One region of the Pseudomonas sp. S2_A10 genome, then DNA from elsewhere that is predicted to be linked to it. Evidence: predicted binding sites of a transcription regulator. Region 1 holds the regulator's gene; each other region holds the start of a gene.

Region 1 (5,894 bases):
GGTTCGGCCAGACGCGCCAGCGCGGCCAACAGTTCCGGCGTGGCAGCGGTGATCGGTGCACGCTCACGGACTTCACTGAACATGCTGTTCACCGCGTCCAGTGCTTCGAGCACAACGTCCATCAGCTCTGCATCAACGCGACGCTCACCCTTGCGCAGGATGTCGAAAACGTTTTCGGCGATGTGACAGCACTCCACCAGCTCATTGAGCTGAAGGAAGCCGGCGCCCCCTTTTACAGTGTGGAAACCGCGAAAAATTGCATTGAGCAGATCTGCATCATCCGGGCGGCTTTCCAGCTCGACCAGTTGTTCGGACAGTTGCTCAAGAATCTCGCCGGCCTCAACCAGGAAATCCTGAAGGATCTCTTCATCGGCGCCGAAGCTCATTAATGGGGTGCTCCTACAGGTCTAAAAACCCAAAAAACCCGAATTCCGAAACTCTAGAATCCAAGGCTGGATAACAAATCGTCCACATCGTCCTGACCGGACACAACGTCTTCTCGTTTATCGGCATGAATCTGCGGACCTTCACCCTGCGAGAGATGTTTTTGTGGATCTTTTTCAGCAAGCATTGCGGCGCGGTCATGTTCGATGCCCGCAAAGCGGTCGACCTGACTGGCCATGAGCACGAGTTTGAGCAGATTGCTTTCGACTTCGGTGACCAGTTGGGTCACACGCTTGATCACTTGACCTGTGAGGTCCTGGTAATCCTGAGCCAGCAGGATGTCGTTGAGGTTGCTCGACACCGCACGGTTGTCCGTGCTGCTGCGTGACAGAAAACCGTCGACCCGGCGCGCCAGTTCACGGAACTCTTCAGCCCCGACCTCGCGACGCATGAAGCGGCCCCAATCGGCGCTCAACGTCTGCGCTTCATCAGCCAGACTGTTGACCACCGGGGTGGCGCTTTCCACCAGATCCATGGTGCGGTTGGCCGCGGCTTCCGTCAGCTTGACCACATAGCCCAGGCGTTCGGTGGCGTCGGTAATTTGCGACACTTCCTCGGCCTGCGGCATGTGCGGATCGATCTGGAAATTGACGATCGCACTGTGCAGTTCACGTGTGAGCTTGCCCACTTCCTGATACAGGCCGCGGTCACGGGTCTGATTGAGCTCATGGATCAGTTGCACCGCGTCGCCGAACTTGCCTTTTTCAAGGCTCTCGACCAGTTCGACCGCGTGTTTTTTCAGGGTCGATTCGAAATCGCCCTGTGATGATTCGTTATGCTCCATAGCTCCCCCGCGCATTCATCAGCCGATGCGTTCGAAAATCTTCTCGATTTTGTCTTTCAACGCTTGAGCCGTGAAAGGTTTGACTACGTAACCGTTCACACCGGCCTGAGCGGCCTCGATGATCTGCTCGCGCTTGGCTTCAGCAGTCACCATCAACACCGGGAGGTGCTTGAGTTTTTCATCGGCGCGCACGTGACGCAGCAGGTCGATACCGGTCATGCCCGGCATGTTCCAGTCCGTTACCAGAAAGTCGATGCTGCCGCTGTTGAGCACCGGAATGGCAGTGGTGCCATCGTCGGCCTCGACGGTGTTGGTGAACCCAAGATCGCGCAGCAGGTTCTTGATGATCCGCCGCATCGTTGAGAAGTCATCAACGATGAGGATTTTCATGTCTTTGTTCAATTCGACCTCCAAGCAGTCTTAAACGCGCCCAGCACCTGGACGCGCCACTTCAATCAATCGGCATAGCACTCGAAGTTTGTCTGGAGCACAACGGATCGAGACCGGCGCCGCTTATCACCGCACCAGCCTCGTTTCGCAGTGTCCCCACACTGCCTTCAGCGCGCTCGCCACTCCCCCAAACGCCCCCGCAGACGGGCCGCGCACTGGCTGTGTAACTGGCTGACCCGCGATTCACTGACGCCAAGGACTTCACCGATTTCCTTGAGGTTCAGCTCTTCGTCGTAGTACAGCGCCAACACCAGTCGCTCACGCTCCGGCAAATTGGCAATCGCGTCCGCCAGCGCCGCCTGGAAGCGTTCATCTTCCAGATCGCGTGACGGCTCCATATGAGCACTGGCGCCATCCTCGTGCAGCCCTTCGTGTTCGCCGTCCTGCAACAGGTCGTCGAAACTGAACAGGCGACTGCCCAAGGTGTCATTCAGAATCCCGTAGTAATCGTCGAGACTCAATTGGAGTTCGGCCGCAACCTCGTGATCTTTAGCGTCACGGCCGGTTTTAGCTTCAATCGAGCGAATCGCGTCGCTGACCATCCTGGTATTACGGTGAACCGAGCGTGGCGCCCAATCCCCTTTGCGCACTTCATCGAGCATCGCGCCGCGGATTCGAATGCCCGCGTACGTTTCGAAACTGGCGCCTTTGCTGGCGTCGTATTTGGTCGAGACTTCCAGCAAACCGATCATCCCGGCCTGGATCAGGTCTTCGACCTGCACGCTGGCCGGCAGGCGCGCCAGCAAGTGATAGGCAATGCGCTTGACCAGTGGCGCGTAACGCTCGATCAATTCGTATTGCGCGTCACGCGCCGACTTTTTGTAAAGATTCATGCCACTGGCGGTCATATCACAGGCCCTGCGGTTTGCTGCACGAGACGCTCGACGAAAAATTCCAGATGCCCGCGCGGGTTGGCGGGCAGCGGCCAGGTATCGACCTTCTGGGCGATGGCCTTGAAGGCCAGTGCGCACTTGGAACGGGGAAAGGCTTCGTAGACAGCGCGCTGCTTCTGCACTGCCTTGCGCACGCTTTCGTCGTATGGCACGGCGCCGACGTATTGTAGGGCGACGTCGAGGAAGCGATCCGTGACCTTGGTCAACTTGGCGAACAGGTTGCGCCCTTCCTGCGGGCTCTGCGCCATGTTGGCCAGCACGCGGAAGCGGTTCATGCCGTAATCGCGGTTGAGCAACTTGATCAGCGCGTAAGCATCGGTGATCGAAGTCGGCTCGTCGCAGACCACCAGCAACACTTCCTGGGCGGCGCGTACGAAACTGACTACCGAGTCACCAATACCCGCAGCGGTGTCGATCACCAGCACGTCGAGATTGTCGCCGATGTCGCTGAACGCCTGGATCAGGCCGGCGTGTTGCGCCGGGCTCAAGTGCACCATGCTCTGCGTGCCGGAGGCCGCCGGCACGATGCGAATCCCGCCCGGGCCTTGCAACAGCACGTCGCGCAGTTCGCAACGGCCTTCGATAACGTCGGCCAGTGTGCGCTTGGGTGTCAGCCCCAGCAGAACGTCGACGTTCGCCAGGCCCAGGTCGGCGTCCAGCAGCATGACCCGACGGCCAAGCTCTGCCAGCGCCAGCGACAAGTTCACTGACACGTTAGTCTTGCCGACGCCACCTTTGCCGCCGGTCACCGCGATCACCTGTACGGGATGCATGCTGCCCATGTTATTTCTTTACCTTGTCTTGCATAGACGGAGGCCACATTACTGGCTGCGCGTTCCTGATCGGAACAATGCGTGGCAGACCATCGATGTAGGTACAAAAACTGTTCATGATTACCTCAGCCAACCTGCTTGGTCGGGCTGTGATAGATATCAGCGAACATGTCAGCCATGGCTTCTTCGCTGGGTTCTTCCTGCATTTGCACGCTGACGGCGCGGCTGACCAATTGATGACGACGCGGCAGATGCAGATCATCCGGAATCCGTGGGCCATCGGTCAGGTACGCGACCGGCAATTCATGACTGATCGCCAGGCTCAACACTTCGCCGAGACTGGCCGTTTCATCCAGTTTAGTCAGGATGCAGCCGGCCAGCCCGCAACGCTTGTAACTGTGATAAGCGGCGGTTAGAACCTGTTTCTGGCTGGTGGTTGCCAGGACCAGATAATTTTTTGAGCGAATGCCACGCCCGGCCAGGCTCTCAAGCTGCATGCGCAACGCCGGATCACTGGCTTGCAGGCCGGCAGTATCGATCAAAACTACGCGTTTGCGTAGCAGTGGATCCAATGCCTGCACCAGCGACTGACCCGGATCGACGTGCGTTACCGGCACGTTGAGGATGCGCCCGAGGGTTTTCAATTGTTCCTGCGCGCCGATGCGGAAGCTGTCCATGCTTACCAGTGCAACGTTCTGCGCGCCGTACTTGAGCACATAACGCGCGGCGAGCTTGGCCAGCGTGGTGGTCTTGCCCATGCCGGCGGGGCCGACCATGGCAATCACACCGCCCTCTTCCAGCGGCTCGACTTCCGGCACGGCAATCATCCGCGCCAGGTGGGCCAACAGCATGCGCCAAGCCTGACGGGGTTCTTCGATATCGGTGATCATCGCCAACAGATCGCGCGACAGCGGGCCGGACAGGCCGATGCGCTGCAGACGGCGATACAGATTGGCCTGGGCCGGACGGCTGCCTTGCAGCTGATTCCAGGCCAGGGTGCCGAGCTGCACTTCCATCAGCTCGCGCAAGCTGTTCAATTCAAAACGCATCGAATCCAGTGCACGCGGATCGACACCCGCCGAGGCCTGCGCAGGCGCTGCGGCCGGGCGCGTCGGTGCGGCGTAGGTCGGCTCGCTCAGCGGTTCGGCAGCAGTCAGCGGCAGGCCTGCGGTCAACGGCAGCCCGGCGAACAACTGCTGATTGGTGTTGCCGTCGGCTTCGCCACGCAGGCTCAGCTCGGCCTGGGCGGTGACGATGCGCGACTGGGTCTTGCGCAGCTCGTCTTCGAGTTCCATGTTTGGAACCCGTGGCGCCAGCGCCGACAATTTGTAATCCAGAGCCGCCGTCAACTCGACGCCGCCGGCGATGCGGCGGTTGCCGATGATGGCGGCATCAGCGCCCAGCTCATCGCGAACCAGCTTCATGGCCTGACGCATATCGGCGGCGAAAAAACGCTTAACTTGCATAAACCACTACCTCAGCCGTTGGGCCCTACTGTCGCAACGATGGTCACTTGCTTGTTGTCCGGTACTTCCTGGTAGGCCAGTACATGCAGCCCTGGCACTGCGAGGCGGCCGAAACGCGAGAGCATCGCGCGAATCGGGCCTGCTACCAGCAGGATCACCGGTTGGCCTTGCATTTCCTGACGCTGGGCCGCTTCGATCAACGAACGTTGCAGCTTCTCGGCCATGCTCGGCTCCAGCAGAACGCCCTCTTCCGAGCCTTGTCCTGCCTTCTGCAGACTATTGAGCAATATCTGTTCCAACCTTGGTTCCAATGTGATTACAGGCAGCTCGGACTCAGTGCCTACAATGCTTTGGACGATTGCACGGGATACGCCGACCCGCACAGCGGCGACCAGCGCGGCGGTATCTTGACTCTTCGCGGCGTTGTTCGCGATCGCTTCGGCGATGCTGCGGATGTCGCGCACCGGCACGTGCTCGGCGAGCAGCGCTTGCAGAACCTTGAGCAACTGCGACAGCGAAACCACGCCCGGCACCAGCTCTTCCGCCAGTTTCGGCGAGCTCTTGGCCAGCAATTGCATGAGTTGCTGCACTTCCTCGTGGCCGATCAGCTCACTGGAGTGCTTGTACAGAATCTGGTTCAAGTGCGTGGCGACCACGGTGCTGGCGTCAACCACGGTGTAGCCGAGCGATTGCGCCTGGGCGCGCTGGCTGATTTCGATCCACACCGCCTCCAGGCCGAAAGCCGGATCTTTGGCGTTGATCCCGTTGAGCGAGCCGTACACCTGCCCCGGGTTGATCGCCAGTTCGCGATCCGGATAAATCTCGGCCTCGGCGAGAATCACGCCCATCAGCGTCAGCCGATACGCGCTCGGCGCCAGATCGAGGTTGTCGCGGATATGCACGGTCGGCATCAGAAAGCCCAGATCCTGCGAGAGCTTCTTGCGCACACCCTTGATCCGCGCGAGCAATTGCCCACCCTGATTGCGGTCCACCAGCGGAATCAGGCGATAGCCGACTTCCAGGCCGATCATGTCGATCGGCGTCACGTCGTCCCAGCCCAGTTCTTTGGTTTCCATGGCGCGGG
Region 2 (5,894 bases), 2.6 Mb from region 1:
CTATACGGCGTTAACGACTGTTGCCGTGTGTTTGATGTTTGCCGCAGCAGCTTTTATGCCTGGCGTCAGCGCCAAGGCAAGGTGAGTCCTGAGCGGGAGAAACTCAAAGCCATGCTGGTTGAGCATCATAAGGAATCGAGAGCATCGGCCGGGGCACGCACCCTTTCCCGGGAACTACAGGCCAAAGGACATCGAGTCGGGCGGTACATGGCTCGTAGTTTGATGCGTGAAGCCGGAGTGACTAGCCGTCAGCGCCGGCGCCATAAATACAAATCATCAGGCGTAGAGGCTTTGGTCGCACCGCACGTGCTCAAGCGCCAGTTCGATGTCACATCAATCAATGAGGTGTGGTGCGCCGATGTCACGTATATCAAGGTCGGCACCCGGTGGATGTATTTCGCTGCGGTTTTGGATCTCTTCGCCCGCCGACTGGTGGGTTGGGCGTTTTCAATGATCTCGGATGCGGAACTGACCTGTGAGGCCTTACGAATGGCCGTTGAGTTGCGAGGCAGACCTAAAGACGTGCTGTTTCACTCCGATCAAGGCTGCCAGTACACCAGCCATAAATTCAGGAATGAGCTGCTAGCGCACGGGCTGAGGCAGAGCATGAGTCGCAAGGGAGAGTGTTGGGACAACGCACCGATGGAGCGTTTCTTTGGAAGTCTGAAATCGGAGTGGGTACCTGAAGCGGGGTACCGCTCCGAGTACGAAGCACGGGTTGATTTGCAGCGCTACCTAATGCGCTACAACAACACCAGACTCCATAGCTACAACAACTACCGGTCACCGGTCGCCATGGAGAAAATGGCGGCCTGAAAACCCTAACTGGTGTCCAATATTACTTGACCAGTTCAGGCTCGCTCCCACATTGTTGCGTGCTGTTCTCAAATCAGTAGGCGAAGGCCTGCAATGAATCGCTGCTCATCAGAGCTGGAAGCGCCGCACCATGCCCTGCAGCGCATTGGCCAGTTGCGACAGTTCGTGGCTCGATGCGCTGGTCTGATCAGCCCCCGCAGCCGAACGCACCGACAGGTCGCGAATGTTCACCAGATTGCGATCAACTTCCCGCGCTACTTGCGCTTGTTCCTCAGCCGCACTGGCGATCACCAGGTTGCGCTCGTGAATCTCGTGCACCGACGCCGTGATCGTCACCAACGCCTCACCTGCCCGCTCTGCGAGAACCAGCGTACTCGCCGCACGAGATGCGCTGGCCTGCATTGACTCCAGCGCCTGGCTCGAACCGCTGCGCATGCCTTGCACCATCTGCTCGATTTCCTGCGTCGATTGCTGGGTGCGATACGCCAGCGCGCGCACCTCATCGGCTACCACCGCAAAACCTCGACCGCTTTCGCCCGCACGTGCTGCCTCGATGGCAGCGTTGAGCGCCAGCAGATTGGTCTGCTCAGCGATTGCGCGAATCACGTCCAGAACCTTGCCGATGTCTTGCGATTGATTGGCCAGCGACTGCACCAGCTCGCCGGTGTTTTGCACATCACTGGCCAGGGCATTGATCGCGCTGGCGGTTTCGCTGACGCGCTCCTGGCCCAATTGCGCTGATTGACTGGACTGGCGCGTGGCATCGGACGTCGATACCGCGTTGCGCGCGACCTCCTCCACCGCAGCGGTCATCTCGTTGACCGCAGTGGCAGCTTGTTCAATTTCGTTGTTCTGCTCTTGCAGGCCTTGGGTGCTGTCGACAGTGACGGCGCTCAGTTCGTCAGCGGCGGTGGCCAGTTGTGTGGCTGAGCCGCTGATACCTTGCAGGGTCTCGCGCAGGTTCTGTTGCATCGTCGCCAAGGCTTTGAGCAAGCGGCTGACTTCGTCGTTGCCATGGGTTTCGATCGGCCGCGTGAGATCGCCCTTGGCGACACTTTCAGCGGCATCCACAGCGCTGCTCAGCGGGCGCACGATACTGCGCGTGAGCAACATCGCCAGCGCCACTGTGGCCAGCGCTGCCAATCCAATGAACAGGCTGACGATGGTCCGCGAGGTTTCATAATGCGCGGCGGACTTCTCGCTTTCGGCGGCGACCTGGCGGGCGAACAGATCGGCGAGATCGTTGAGTTGCTTGCCGGAGCCGTCGACCACGGTCTTCATGTCAACCAGCAACAATTTGGTCAACTCGTCACGCTTGCCTTGCTCGGCAAGGGTGAATGACTGGGCGATGCCGGTGCGATAGGCGGCGAAGGTTTTCTTGAACTGGTCATACAGCTGCTGACCTTCGGCAGTGTCGACCAGTTTGTCGTAGGCGGCGATTTTCTCGCTCAGTTCCTTGTCGCGGGTGTCCATCTGGCCGCGATAGGTGGCGATATTGGCCGGATCCTGATCGAGCGCCATGCGCAGGGAGATGGTGCGGATGCGCAGCATCAGTTCGCGGATCTCGTCGCCGCCACGGATGCTCGGCAACCAGCGGTTCTCCACCGCCACCTCGCTGTCGCGAATGCTCGACATCTGCCCCAGCGCAAACACGCCGAGCAAGGCCACCAACACCGCGATCAGGGCAAATCCCAGGGCAGCCCGGGGAGCAATATTCAACTGACGAAGCAACATGACGAACGCCCTTATTCTTGTAATGGCCAGATCAAGGGGCGAAGCGTTGGCAGTCCCCTCGTGTTAGCGGGCTATCGGCAGGTTGTATGACGACTTGAAGGGATTCGCCTTTCAGCAGGCAAAAAAAATCCCCGCATCTTTCGATACGAGGATTTTCAATATGGTCGGGGTAAGGGGATTCGAACTCCTGACATCCTGCTCCCAAAGCAGGCGCGCTACCGGACTGCGCTATACCCCGGTAAAAAAAAGGCGACCTTTCAAAGATCGCCTTCTTCGATCAGCGCTTTTGGCCTCTGATCTTAAGATTCGATCCCAGCGCAAACTGGTTTCAAAAATGGTGGGTCGTGTGGGATTCGAACCTACGACCAATTGGTTAAAAGCCAACTGCTCTACCAACTGAGCTAACGACCCAAATATGGTCGGGGTAAGGGGATTCGAACTCCTGACATCCTGCTCCCAAAGCAGGCGCGCTACCGGACTGCGCTATACCCCGGTTTGAAATTGGCTCCGTGACCAGGACTCGAACCTGGGACCCAATGATTAACAGTCATTTGCTCTACCGACTGAGCTATCACGGAACTACATATTTCAATTTACAACGGTGAAGCTTTGTTGCATCTCGCCACCCGTTCGCATCGCTGCGTTCGTGTGTCTGAGGCGCGCTATTCTACAACCTAGAACACCTCTGTCAACCCCCTAAATTGCTTTCAAGTTAATGATTTGCAACTTATTTCAGATTCCAACCCGGTGGGTTGAAACGCTGCCGGTGACTGACTGCGGGGCGCACTTTACAAGCCTTTTCCTTTGAGTTCAACAGCCTGGCGAAAAAAAGGCCTCGCAATGCGAGGCCTTCCCGGTTTCATTGCCGCTGAGGCTTAGCCGAAAACGATTTCGTCGTTCTCGACCTTGCCGGTGGCGGTGTCGCCCGGCATGAAATGACCCGACAGGATCAACTGCGCCAGCGGGTTTTCGATCCAGCGCTGGATCGCCCGTTTCAAAGGACGTGCGCCATACACCGGGTCGTAACCGACGGCGATCAGCTTGTCCATCGCCTCCGGGCTCAGCTCCAGCTTCAGCTCGCGCTCGGCCAGGCGGCTGCGCAGGCGGCCCAACTGGATCTCGGTAATGCCGGCGATCTGATCCCGCGCCAGCGGCTCGAAGATCACCACTTCGTCAACGCGGTTGATGAACTCAGGACGGAAGTGCGAGGTCAGCGCGTCCATCACAGCAGCACGCTGCGCCTCACGATCACCGACCAGTTCCTGGATCTGCATCGACCCGAGGTTGGACGTCATCACGATCACCGTGTTGCGGAAGTCCACCGTACGCCCGTGACTGTCGGTCAGACGGCCATCCTCAAGCACTTGCAGGAGGATGTTGAACACATCCGGGTGCGCCTTCTCGACTTCGTCCATGAGGATCACCGAGTACGGCTTGCGACGCACCGCTTCGGTCAGGTAACCGCCCTCTTCATAGCCGACGTAGCCTGGTGGCGCACCGATCAGACGAGCCACGGAATGTTTCTCCATGAACTCGGACATGTCGATCCGCACCATCGCCTCTTCAGTATCGAAAAGGAATTCGGCCAGCGCCTTGCACAGCTCGGTTTTACCGACACCGGTCGGGCCGAGGAACATGAACGAGCCGCTCGGACGATTCGGGTCGGACAGTCCGGCGCGGGAACGCCGCACGGCATTGGCCACAGCCACGACCGCTTCTTCCTGACCGATTACCCGTTTGTGCAACAGGCTCTCCATTTTCATCAGCTTGTCGCGCTCGCCTTCGAGCATTTTCGACACCGGGATGCCGGTCCACTTCGACACGACTTCGGCAATCTCTTCTTCAGTCACCTTGCTGCGCAGCAACTGGTTCTCGCTCTTGCCGTGCTGGTCGACCATTTGCAGGCTGCGTTCCAGATCGGGGATCACCCCGTATTGCAACTCGGCCATGCGATTCAGGTCGCCTTTACGGCGCGCGGCTTCCAGTTCCTGGCGCGACTGTTCGATCTTCTGCTGAATCTGCGCAGAACCCTGCACCTCGGCTTTCTCCGAGTTCCAGATTTCCTCCAGATCGGAATACTCACGCTCGTGACGCTCGATTTCTTCCTGGAGTTTTTCCAGGCGTTTCTTCGCCGCGTCGTCGCTTTCTTTCTTCAGCGCCTGGGATTCCACCTTCAGCTGAATCAGGCGTCGCTCCAGACGATCGAGTACTTCCGGTTTGGAGTCGATCTCCATGCGGATACGGCTGGCCGCCTCGTCGATCAGGTCGATGGCCTTGTCCGGCAGCTGTCGATCCGTGATGTAGCGATGGCTGAGCTTGGCCGCAGCGATGATCGCGCCGTCGGTGATCGCCACCTTGTGGTGAACCTCGTAACGTTCCTTGAGGCCACGCAGAATGGCGATGGTGTCTTCTTCGCTCGGCTCGTCCACCAGGACTTTCTGGAAACGCCGCTCGAGCGCCGCATCCTTCTCTATATATTGGCGATACTCGTTGAGCGTGGTCGCGCCGACGCAGTGCAACTCGCCGCGAGCCAGCGCAGGCTTGAGCATGTTGCCAGCGTCCATCGAGCCTTCGCCTTTACCGGCGCCGACCATGGTGTGCAGTTCGTCGATGAACAGAATGATCTGCCCTTCCTGCTTCGACAGTTCGTTGAGCAACGATTTCAGGCGCTCTTCGAACTCACCGCGATACTTGGCGCCGGCAATCAGCGCGCCCATGTCCAGCGACAGCAGGCGCTTGCCCTTAAGGCCGTCCGGCACTTCGCCGTTGATGATGCGCTGCGCAAGCCCCTCGGCGATTGCGGTTTTACCCACGCCAGGTTCACCGATCAGCACCGGGTTGTTCTTGGTGCGGCGTTGCAGAACCTGAATGGTGCGACGGATTTCGTCGTCGCGGCCGATCACCGGATCAAGCTTGCCGTCTTCGGCGCGTTTGGTCAGATCGACGGTGTACTTGTCCAGCGCCTGCCGCGACTCTTCGTGGTTGGCGTCATTTACCGCTTCGCCACCACGCAGGTTGTTGATCGCGTTTTCCAGGGCTTTCTTGCTCACGCCTTGGCCGAGCAGCAACTTGCCGAGCTTGCTGTTCTCGTCCATCGCGGCGAGCAGCACCAGTTCGCTGGAAATGAACTGGTCGCCCTTCTGCTGAGCCAGACGGTCAGCCTGATTGAGCAGGCGCGCCAGATCCTGCGACATGTTGACGTCGCCGGTCGGGTTCTGGATTTTCGGTAGTTGATCGAGCTCTTTGGTCAGCTCTTTACGCAAGCTGTTGACGTCGAAGCCTACTTGCATCAGCAACGGCTTGATCGAACCGCCCTGCTGTTCAAGCATGGCCTGCATCAAGTG
Region 3 (5,894 bases), 1.9 Mb from region 1:
TTTGAGCGGGGTCATGGCAGCAGCCTTTATTGGAGTTGTGCCATTTTTATAGCGCTGCGGAAACGTTTCAGCAAGTGCAAAGAAGCGGTGGGAGAAAAGCATTCGCGAGCAGGCTCGCTCCCACAGGGACATCGGGCCTTCACAATATTTGTGAATTACGCCGACTACTGTGGGAGCGAGCCTGCTCGCGATAGCTGTTTCAAAGATGCATCAACGGAAGCGGTCAACCTCGGAACGCAGATCCGCCGCCAGCTTCTCCAGCTCTTTCGCGGTGACAGCCAGGTTCGACACCACCTCACGCTGCTCACTGTTGGCCAGTGCGATGCTCTGCAAATTGCTGCTCAGCAACGTAGCAGTGCTGCTCTGCTCCTGAGTGGCGGTGGTGATCGCGGCGAACTGCTGGCCTGCCGAACGGCTCTGCTCGTCGATCCGCGCCAGCGCCGAGGCGACATTGGCGTTGCGCGACAGGCCTTCCTGCATCAGCACGTTGCCCTGTTCCATAGTGCTGATCGCGTTGCCGGTTTCCTGTTGGATGCTGTGGATCATGCTGGAGATTTCATCGGTCGCCTGACGGGTACGCGAGGCGAGGCTGCGCACTTCGTCCGCGACCACGGCAAAACCGCGACCTTGTTCACCGGCACGCGCGGCTTCGATGGCAGCGTTGAGTGCCAGCAGGTTGGTCTGCTCGGCGATCGAGGTGATCACACCGACAATTCCGCCGATTTCCTGAGAGCGCTGCCCCAGCGTGTTGATCACGCTGGCGGTGCTGTTCAGCGCACCGGCGATCTGCTCCAGCGACGACGACGCTTCTTCCATCGAGCTGCGGCCGATCTGCGTTTGCTGAGCGTTTTCCTGCGCCAGGCGCTGGGTCGCGCCCATGTTGTCGGCGATGTTCAACGACGTCGCGCTGAACTCTTCCACGGCGCCGGCCATGCTGGTGATTTCGCCCGACTGCTGCTCCATGCCCTCATACGCACCGCCGGACAAACCGGACAGCGCCTGCGCACGGCTATTGACCTCTTCCGAAGCGCGGCGGATGTGCTCGACCATGGTCGACAGCGCCTGGCTCATCTGGTTGAACGCGCGGGACAGCTGCCCGATTTCATCGTGGCTCGATACGTTCAGACGCACGCTCAGATCACCAGCACCCAAGGCCTCAGCCTGACGCACCAGATCGCCCAGCGGCGCGAGTTTGCTGCGCAGCAGCCAGACCACGGAACCGACCGCGAGCAACATCGCCAGCAGGCTGCCGATCGCCAGTTGCGTACCGACGCTCCAGGTCACCGCGCGGATCTCGGCTTTCGGCATGCTCGCCACCACCGACCAAGGGCCACCTTCGAACGGCACGGCGATGCTGTAGAAGTCCTCGCCCTTGTCGCTCCAGAACTCACCCTTGCCCGGGGTTTTGACCAGATTGTTGATGGTCGGGGCGGCTTGATCCAGGTTTTCGACACCGGCAATCGGCACCAGCCATTTGTTCTGCTCGTCGAGCAGGGCCAGCGAGCCGGTCTTGCCAATGCGGAAGCGCTTGAGATTGGCGAACTGCGCGTTCTGCGCGTCGGTGTAATCGAAACCTACATACAACACGGCGATGATCTTGCCGCCCGCATCGCGCACCGGTGTGTACTGCGACATGTAGTAGCGCTCGAACAGCAACGAGCGGCCGACATAACTCTGCCCTGCCATCAACTTCGCGTAGGCCGGGTTGGCATGATCGAGCACGGTGCCGATGGCACGGGTGCCGTCCTGCTTGCTGACGTTGGTGCTGACGCGAATGAAGTCTTCGCCGCTGCGCACGAATACCGTGGCCACACCGGCAGTCATCTGCTTGAACTCGTCAACTTCCTTGAAGTTGTTGTTCAGCACTTCGTTGCCCAGATGCAGACCCGGGGTCTGCACGCCGGCCACGGTCACTGGCTGATCGGGGTGCACACTCAGGCCACTGCCGAAGCGTTTTTCGAACAGACCGCTCAGGCGCAGGGTGCTTTCGCGCAGCGTACCGTGGAAGGTACTCAGTTGATCGGCCAGCAGCCGGGCCTCACTGGCCAGATGCTCTTCACGGGTGGCGAGGTTGGCGGAATCCAGCGAACGCAAGGCGAACACCGTACTGCCGCTGATGACTATCGCCAGTATCACAGCAAGGGCAAGGCCCAGCTGCGAGGCGATCCGAGCACGAGGTTGAGACATGAACAGCTCCTGGCCGAGCCACCGAATCCTCCTTGATCGCGGTAATTGCCCGGAAAATATTCTAATAGTGGGGTGTAACGCGGAACCGGCACGACGGTTCCACAAGCTCGTAGTCGGCGGTAAAACCGAATACTTGAGCGCATTGCGTGGGTATGGCGCAGTGGTGGCATTGTGCCGGCTCGAACGTTTCAGCTCAAGCGCTCTACCGCCGGCAATTGCATGGCGCGGACTTCGCCTTGGAGAAAATCGCTGAGGCGGCGCAAACGTTCACCTCCCGGGCGCGGCTTTGGCCAGACCAGGTAATAATTCAGGCCACTGGCGACGGCCGTAGGCCACGGCAGGCTCAAGCGCCCTTGCGCAACATCTTCGGCAACCATCAACAGATCCCCCATCGAAACGCCGTAGCCGCGCGCCGCCGCGATCATGCCCAGCTCCAGCGTATCGAACACTTGCCCGCCCTTAAGCGAAACTTGCTCGGACAGACCCATGCGCTCCAGCCAACTGCGCCAGTCACGGCGATCCGGGGTCGGGTGCAGCAGTTCGGCGGTCGCAAGACGCGCTACATCCCAAGGTTGGTCATTGAGCAGGTTCGGCGCGCCGACCGGAATCAATTCCTCGGGAAACAGCAGGCTCGCTTCCCAGTCCGGTGGGAAATGCCCGTCACTGAGCAACACCGCGCAATCGAACGGTTCGTTGTTGAAGTCCACCGAATCAATGTCCATCCACGCGCTGGTCAGTTGCACCTCATTGCCCGGCTGCAAATGGCGGAAGCGACTCAACCGCGCCAGCAGCCAACGCATGGTCAGGGTCGATGGCGCTTTCATGCGCAGGATGTCGTCCTCGGCGCGCAAGGTATTGCAGGCGCGCTCGAGGGCAGCGAAGCCTTCGCGGATACCGGGTAGCAGCAGCCGTGCCGATTCGGTCAGTTGCAGGTTGCGCCCGCTGCGATGAAACAGCCGGCAGGCGAAGTGTTCTTCAAGGGTGCGCATGTGCCGACTGACCGCGCTCTGGGTGATCGACAATTCTTCCGCCGCGCGGGTGAACGAGCTGTGTCGCGCTGCCGCTTCGAATGCGCGCAGGGCATACAACGGCGGAAGGCGTCGGGACATACAAAAAGCTCCAGTAGCGGGGATATAGCCAATTCGGCGGGTACGTTTCAGGATGAGTATTAATCATGCCACCCATCCTTTTTATCCCTTTGTGCAAAGCCTGCCAAGCGCCGAGAATCGACGCTCTTCTGCTTCCTCTGATATTTGGGTGGTGATGACCATGCAGCATCCTGTGCGTACCGAACTCTGGGCCATTCTGCGGCTGGCGGGGCCGCTGATTGCTTCGCAGTTGGCGCACATGCTGATGGTGCTGACCGATACCCTGATGATGGCGCGCCTCAGTCCCGAAGCGCTGGCCGGTGGCGGCCTCGGTGCGGCGAGCTACTCGTTCGTGTCGATTTTCTGCATCGGCGTGATTGCAGCGGTCGGCACACTGGTGGCGATCCGTCAGGGTGCCGGCGACATCATCGGCGCGGCGCGGCTGACGCAGGCCGGGTTGTGGCTGGCGTGGCTGATGGCCCTAGGCGCCGGGCTGCTGATGTGGAACCTCAAACCTGTGTTGCTGCTGTTCGGCCAGACCGAAACCAACGTCAACGCCGCCGGGCAATTCCTCATCGCCCTGCCTTTCGCCCTGCCCGGTTATCTGAGCTTCATGGCGCTGCGCGGCTTTACCAGTGCAATCGGCCGGGCGACGCCAGTGATGGTCATCAGCCTCGCCGGCACGGTGGCCAACTTCCTGCTCAACTACGCGCTGATCACCGGCATGTTCGGCCTGCCGCAACTGGGTCTGACCGGCATCGGTCTGGTCACGGCGATTGTCGCCAACTGCATGGCACTGGCGCTGGCCTGGCATATCCGTCGGCATCCGGCTTATGACGCTTATCCGTTGCGCGCCGGTCTGTCGCGGCCGAACCGGAAATACCTGAAAGAACTCTGGCGCCTGGGCCTGCCGATTGGCGGCACCTATGCGGTGGAAGTCGGGCTGTTTGCCTTTGCCGCGTTGTGCATGGGCACCATGGGCAGTACGCAAATGGGTGCGCATCAGATCGCCCTGCAGATCGTGTCGGTGGCCTTCATGGTCCCGGCCGGGATGTCCTATGCCATCACCATGCGCGTCGGCCAACACTACGGCGCCGGGCAACTGGTCGATGCACGGATGTCCGGGCGTGTCGGTATCGCTTTCGGCGCCGTGGTGATGCTCGGCTTCGCCCTGGTGTTCTGGCTGTGGCCGAACCAGTTGGTCGGCCTGTTCCTGGACCATAATGACCCGGCGTTTGCCGAGGTGATCCGTCTGGCGGTGAGCCTGCTGGCCGTAGCGGCGTGGTTCGAGCTGTTCGACGGCACGCAGACGATTGCCATGGGCTGTATTCGTGGGCTCAAGGATGCCAAAACCACATTTCTGGTCGGACTGGCTTGCTATTGGCTGATTGGCGCACCGGCGGCGTGGTGGATGGCGTTCCACCTCAACTGGGGGCCGACGGGTGTCTGGTGGGGTCTGGCGTTGGGCCTGGCGTGCGCGGCGGTGAGCCTGACGCTGGCGTTCGAATGGAAGATGCAGCGGATGATTCGGCGCGAGCCGCAAGCTCAAGGTTTCAACATCCCCCAGGCCGAATGAGGTTTTCCTTTGTGGGAGCGAGCCTGCTCGCGAAGACCGAGTGTCAGGCCCAGATCATCCAGCTGACATAACGCCTTCGCGAGCAGGCTCGCTCCCACGGGGATTTGCGCCGGCCGCAACAATTGTGATCAACCGACGATTTCCAGGGCCGGCTGCTGGTTCGATCCAGACGTCAGATATTCCACCAGCTCATCCAGCGGCAACGGCCGGCTGATCAGATAACCCTGCACCTGATCGCAGCCGAACCCGCGCAACAACTCCAGTTGCTCCGGCGTCTCGACGCCCTCGGCGACCACTTCCAGATGCAGGTTGTGCGCGAGGTTGATCATCGCGTGCACCAGTTTGCGGTTCTCTTCGCGCTGTTCCATGCCGCCGACAAAACTCTTGTCGATCTTCAGCAATGTGATGGGCAGGCTGTTGAGGTGCACGAACGACGAAAACCCGGTGCCGAAATCGTCCAGGGAGAAGCGCACACCGAGGCGGCCGAGCGCATCCATGGTCTGTTTGACCAGATCGCTGCGCCGCATTACCGCGGTTTCGGTCAGTTCGAATTCCAGCCACTGCGCCTCGACGCCGCGCTCGGCAATCAGACGGCTGAGTGTCGGCAGCAACTGGCTGTCCTGAAACTGGCGGAACGACAGGTTGATCGCCATGTGCAGCGCCGGCAGCCCCTGCTCGCGCAAGGCCTGCATATCGCGCAAGGCGCGGGAAATCACCCAGTAACCCAATGGCACGATCAGACCGCTCTGCTCGGCCAGCGGGACGAACTCGCTCGGTGGCAACAGACCGCGCTCGCCATGACGCCAGCGCACCAGCGCTTCGAGGCCGACAATCTGGCCGTCCTCAAGATTCAGGCGTGGCTGGTAATGCAGTTCCAGCTCATCGCGGCGCAAGGCCCGGCGCAGCTCGCTTTCGAGGTCGGCCATGCTCCGCGCGTTGCGGTTGATGCGTTCGTTGAAGATATGAAAAGTGCAGCCCTGTGTGCTCTTGGCCTGCTGCATGGCGATATGGGCGTGCCACATCAGTGGATCGGCGCCGCCATT

What was found. Region 1 encodes FliA, which starts transcription of late flagellar genes. Its sites were predicted from a motif close to CTAAAGTTTNNNNNNNNNNNGCCGNTAA; they were not measured.
Region 2: the regulator FliA is predicted to act here: its motif matches at 2,622-2,649, upstream of AB4N41_RS04630 (methyl-accepting chemotaxis protein).
Region 3: the regulator FliA is predicted to act here: its motif matches at 2,298-2,325, upstream of AB4N41_RS07925 (methyl-accepting chemotaxis protein).

What each region holds. Positions count from the first base shown of each region.
Region 1 is NZ_CP162773.1:3,641,619-3,647,512, reverse strand. Features, by position in the region: gene AB4N41_RS16430 (chemotaxis protein CheA) at 1-386, opposite strand, end outside; gene AB4N41_RS16425 (protein phosphatase CheZ) at 440-1,228, opposite strand; gene AB4N41_RS16420 (chemotaxis response regulator CheY) at 1,247-1,618, opposite strand; gene fliA (RNA polymerase sigma factor FliA) at 1,786-2,526, opposite strand; gene fleN (flagellar synthesis regulator FleN) at 2,523-3,353, opposite strand; gene flhF (flagellar biosynthesis protein FlhF) at 3,470-4,810, opposite strand; gene flhA (flagellar biosynthesis protein FlhA) at 4,822-5,894, opposite strand, start outside.
Region 2 is NZ_CP162773.1:1,009,107-1,015,000, forward strand. Features, by position in the region: gene AB4N41_RS04625 (IS3 family transposase) at 1-816, shown strand, start outside; gene AB4N41_RS04630 (methyl-accepting chemotaxis protein) at 925-2,550, opposite strand; tRNA gene AB4N41_RS04635 (tRNA-Pro) at 2,712-2,788, opposite strand; tRNA gene AB4N41_RS04640 (tRNA-Lys) at 2,886-2,961, opposite strand; tRNA gene AB4N41_RS04645 (tRNA-Pro) at 2,967-3,043, opposite strand; tRNA gene AB4N41_RS04650 (tRNA-Asn) at 3,053-3,128, opposite strand; gene clpB (ATP-dependent chaperone ClpB) at 3,426-5,894, opposite strand, start outside.
Region 3 is NZ_CP162773.1:1,707,502-1,713,395, forward strand. Features, by position in the region: gene AB4N41_RS07920 (aldose 1-epimerase family protein) at 1-15, opposite strand, end outside; gene AB4N41_RS07925 (methyl-accepting chemotaxis protein) at 211-2,187, opposite strand; gene AB4N41_RS07930 (LysR substrate-binding domain-containing protein) at 2,376-3,296, opposite strand; gene AB4N41_RS07935 (NorM family multidrug efflux MATE transporter) at 3,457-4,851, shown strand; gene AB4N41_RS07940 (putative bifunctional diguanylate cyclase/phosphodiesterase) at 4,980-5,894, opposite strand, start outside.